One region of the Halopseudomonas sabulinigri genome, then DNA from elsewhere that is predicted to be linked to it. Evidence: predicted binding sites of a transcription regulator. Region 1 holds the regulator's gene; the other holds the start of a gene.
What was found. The regulator LexA, encoded in region 1, represses DNA repair genes until DNA is damaged. The targets are predictions, from matches to a motif close to CTGTNTNNNNANACAG.

Region 1 (2,396 bases):
ATTACATCGAAGTGGCTAAGGCCATGATTAGTGCCGGCATGCAGATGGCCGGGCAGATGATGGATGAAGACGAGGACGATCACGTTCCAGAGGATCGCGTTCTTCACTAGGCATCGGGCCGGCAAGGTGAGCCAGATTAGAGTATGAGCCGCAGCTGATTCTGCGGCTTTTTTGTGGCTGCCGTTCAGGCAGCCTGCAGGCGGATGTTGAGGCTGCGGCACTGACCGCTCTGAGCTGCACGCTCAAGGCGCGGCGCAGTGCTGCTGTCAGGTGATAGCCAGCTGACGACGGTATGGCTGCAGCCCAGTTTGAGCAGGTCACAACAGAGTTTGGTGGCATCCATGCCGGGCTTGGAGCGAACGATCATGATCCGTGAGGGGTCCAGATCGGCGCTGCGTAGCCACTGGTTGCTGAGACTGGCCGGCGGGTCTATCAAAGTGAGCCAGCGCGGTGCAGCGCTATTGCTGAGGTCGCGCAGCACCGGTGCCAGCCATTGCAAGCATTGGCGCGCCGCGCCCTGCAGGCTTATTTCGCTGTAACCGTACTCCGGCTCATCGGCCGGCGCGGTTGCCGGCTGCTGTGGTATGGCGCGAGAAAACCGGCTGTGTTCCATGCGCGTTGCCATCAGCGCATTGTGAAACAGGTCGGCCTGGGTCAGTGTCTGTTGGTCAGGGCGGGCGTACTGCATTCTCAGCTCCTCAGCGGCGGATTACACCGACGCTCAAACCTTCAATGGTAAGTTCCTGTTCTGCCAGATTGACTTCAATCGGCTTGAATTCGGGGTTTTCCGCAATCAGGGAAACCTTGCGCCCCTGCTTCTGAAAGCGCTTAACGGTGACTTCATCGCCAATCCGGGCGACGACAATCTGGCCGTTGCGCGCTTCGCTGGTACGGTGAACTGCGAGCAAGTCGCCATCCATGATGCCGATATCCTTCATGCTTTCACCTTGCACACGCAGTAGATAGTCGGCGCGCGGGTGAAAGAAGCCGGGGTCAATGCGGCAATGGTCTTCGATGTTCTCCAGTGCCAAAACGGGCGCACCAGCGGCAACGCGGCCAATAACCGGAAGCTGGTCGTCGCTGGTTTCCTGCTCGGCCTCGGGCAGACGGATGCCGCGGGAAGCGCCTGGAATCATTTCGATAGCGCCCTTGCGGGCAAGGGCGCGCAGGTGATCCTCGGCAGCGTTGGGCGATTTGAAGCCCAAGGTCTTGGCGATGTCGACGCGCGTCGGCGGGTAGCCGTTGCCGTCCATGTACTCCTTGATGAAGGCCAATACCTGCTGTTGTCTTGCGGTAAGCTTCTGCATGGAAGTGCGCCTGTTTGTTTATCCAGTAGCTGTGATTATATACAGTTGTTCTTGCTCGGCAACCCCTGTTTTTCTCAAGCGCATTTCAGGCTTGGCGTCTGCGTCGATTAATGAGACAGTTTCGGTGCTCCATACAGGGTTGACAGTTTGTCTGTTTTAAACGTATGTTTGAAACAATTGTTTGTAGCCTGGGAGTCCACATGGCGCAGTCTGATACCGTTAAACGCATATTGGATGCAGCAGAACAACTCTTTGCCGAGAAGGGGTTTGCTGAAACGTCCCTGCGTCTGATTACCAGCAAGGCTGGGGTCAATCTGGCGGCGGTCAATTACCACTTCGGCTCCAAAAAGGCGCTGATCCAAGCTGTCTTCGTACGCTTTCTTGATCCGTTCGTCAGTAGCCTGGAGCGTGAGCTGGATCAGCACGAGCAGCGTGGAGACCTGCGCCAGCTTGGTCTTGAGCAGTTGCTGGAGATGCTGGTTGACCAGGCACTGGCGGTCAAGCCACGTAGCGGCAATGATTTGTCTACCTTCATGCGTTTGCTGGGCTTGGCCTTCAGTCAAAGCCAGGGCCACTTGCGCAAATATTTGGCCGAAGTGTACGGCAAGGTATTTCAGCGCTATATGGCGCTGGTTTACGGGGCTGTGCCGACCATTCCGCCGCAGGAGCTGTTCTGGCGCGTGCATTTCATGCTGGGCAGCGCAGCCTTCACCATGTCGAGTATGAAAGCGCTGCGCGCTATCGCGGAGGCCGAGTTTGCCGAGCATCGTGCAGTGGATGAAGTGCTGCGTCTGATGGTGCCTTTTCTGGCGGCCGGTATGCGCGCAGACAACTTGCCCGCCAGAGTGACGCAGCCGGAAAGCGCGGCGGTTTAGCGTTTTACCCTTACCTGTATGCAGCTGATCCGTTATCGTGTGCGCAGATAACGGAGACAGTCATGCCGCTGGACCATATTCACATCTCGATAGGCAATCAGCAGCTCACCGGTTTCAGTGGTGGCGCGGCTGTGTGCCGCTATCCCATTTCTTCAGCCCTCAATGGCCCAGGCGAACAGAACGGCTCGGGTTGCACGCCACGTGGCGCGCATCG
Region 2 (2,396 bases), 1.9 Mb from region 1:
GGAAGCAACCTTGGCCAGTGGCTTGGCGGGCTGCCCTGGGTTAGCGCTGACCAAAAACTCGACGGTTTCCAGCCCGGTTACCGGGTAGTCGTCGGCAGCCAGTGCGCTTAATTGCAGTTCGACGCGCCCGCCGGGCATGCCCAGTTGTTGTATTTCTTTACTGACCGCCTTGCTGAGGCGCATGGCCTCTTTCTGGCGTATGCCTGACAGTTTCTTGGCTAACTGGTGGTAGTGCGCGCGGTAAGCTTCAAGCTCTTCGTGCAGTTGCTCGGCGTCGGCGCCGCGTTGTTGTTGTGCTTCCAGCTCGTCGATCAGTTGCTGCTGCAGTGTGGGCAATTCCTGCGGCGTGATGCGGTGTTTGCGGGCCAGCTCGAAGATCGCACTGAGGCGTTCTTCAACGTACTGCTGGCGCTCCGGATCGGCTTCAAAATGATCCAGGTAGCGGGTCAGCTCGCCCACCGCTTCTTCGATCTGTATTTGCGCGCTGGCGATCAGGTCGTTCGCCTCGCGCAGCTGTGGATTATGGTGTTTGAAGCTTTCCAGGCGATGCAGGCTGGCGCTCAAAGCTTCCAGCACGCTGCCGGCGTCGTTCTCGCTGCAGACGTTGATGACCTGCTGGCAGGAATGCAGTATCTGGTCGGCGCTGGCCAGCTCGCGCTGCTCGTTTTCGAGTGCTTCAAGCTCGTCATCCTGCAGGCTGAGGTTTTCCAGTTCATCCAGTTGATAGGCCAGCAGTTGCTGACGCGCGGCTTGCTCATCGCCTTGCTGGCTGACCTGCTTGAGCGTTTTTTCGGTTTGTTTGCAGCGCTGGGCCGCTAGCTGAACCTGGCGCGCGAGCTCGCTGGCGCCGGCAAATTCGTCCAGCAGGCGGCGATGGGTATCGGTCTTCAGCAGTGACTGGTGCTCGTGCTGGCTGTGTATGTCGATCAGCATCTCGCCGAGTGCGCGCAGGTCCTGCTGCGGGCAGGGGGAGCCGTTGATGTAGCCGCGTGAACGGCCTTCGGCAGTAATGACGCGACGCAGGATGACCTGGTTGTCATCCTGTTGCAGGTCGCGGGCGCTCAGCCAGTCACGCGCTTCGGCGATATCGCTGACATCAAAGGTGGCGAGAATGTCGGCCTTGTCAGTGCCTGGGCGCACCGCGCCGCTGTCGGCCCGGTCGCCCAGGGTCAATGCAAGAGCGTCCAGCATGATGGACTTGCCGGCGCCGGTTTCACCGGAAATGACGCTCATGCCGCCGCGCAGCTCCAGCTCCAGATGATCGACGATGGCGTAATTGTTGACCGCAAGGTGTACCAGCATGGCTCGCGCTCCCTGATTAAGTGTTCTGGTTGTTTATACAGTAGTTTTGGTTCGGTCGACAAGAGTCGGCATTAAAACCCACTGACTTGCCCAATCCCCCTTGAAGCCCTGAATTGCGACCCCATATAGGTTGCCAGTAAGGCTTTGTATAGACCCGGGCCGGGCGGTGCGCACTTTTACCTGTTCTCGCCGTACGCCCCCTTTTTTTGCATGACAGGAGAGACAGATGGCTGATGAACAGAGACCCGATCTGCAGGATCAGGATGACCTGGTAGACGAGACCCTGGATACGCCTGAAGGTGATCTTGCGGCACGCGTGGCCAGCCTGGAAGAGCAGTTGGCAACCGCGCAGGATCAGGCATTGCGTGCAGCGGCCGATGTGCAGAATGCGCGCCGCCGGGCAGAGCAGGAGGTCGAGAAGGCGCACAAGTTTGCACTGGAGCGCTTTGCCAATGACCTGCTGCCAATCCTCGACAGTCTTGAGCGCGGCATGGAGTTGTCCGACGCGGACGATCCGGCAATCAAGCCGATGCGCGACGGGATTGATCTCACACTGAAGATGTTTGCTGACACCCTGGCGCGTTTTCAGGTCGTGCCAGTCGTGCCGGAAGGCGAGCCCTTCAACCCGGAGTTTCACCAGGCGATGGCGATGGAAGAAAGCGCCAATGTTGAGCCCAATACGGTGCTCAAGGTGTTCCAGAAGGGTTACACCCTCAGCGGTCGCCTGCTGCGTCCAGCGATGGTGGTAGTCAGCAAGGCGCCCTCAGCGCCCGCGCCGTCGATTGATGAACAGGCTTGAAAAACTTTTTGATGACCCCATTTAGGGTTCATACACAGACTAAACCTCGCCGCTGACTGTACGCGGCAGCAAGACTCGGAGAAGCAAATATGGGCAAGATTATCGGTATTGACCTGGGGACCACCAACTCCTGTGTCTCCATCCTGGAAAACGGCACCGCCAAGGTGATCGAGAACGCCGAAGGCGCGCGCACTACGCCCTCTATCGTGGCTTACACCAACGACGGCGAGACCCTGGTAGGCCAGTCTGCCAAACGCCAGGCGGTGACCAACCCGCACAACACGCTGTACGCGGT

Region 2: recN (DNA repair protein RecN) is a predicted target of LexA. The motif match lies at 1,328-1,343, and genes of this name have one in related genera.

Annotation. Positions count from the first base shown of each region.
Region 1 is NZ_LT629763.1:1,153,591-1,155,986, reverse strand. Features, by position in the region: gene BLU26_RS05195 (hypothetical protein) at 1-110, shown strand, start outside; gene sulA (SOS-induced cell division inhibitor SulA) at 185-688, opposite strand; gene lexA (transcriptional repressor LexA) at 699-1,307, opposite strand; gene BLU26_RS05180 (TetR/AcrR family transcriptional regulator) at 1,508-2,182, shown strand; gene BLU26_RS05175 (L,D-transpeptidase) at 2,245-2,396, shown strand, end outside.
Region 2 is NZ_LT629763.1:3,326,608-3,329,003, forward strand. Features, by position in the region: gene recN (DNA repair protein RecN) at 1-1,302, opposite strand, end outside; gene grpE (nucleotide exchange factor GrpE) at 1,529-2,101, shown strand; gene dnaK (molecular chaperone DnaK) at 2,191-2,396, shown strand, end outside.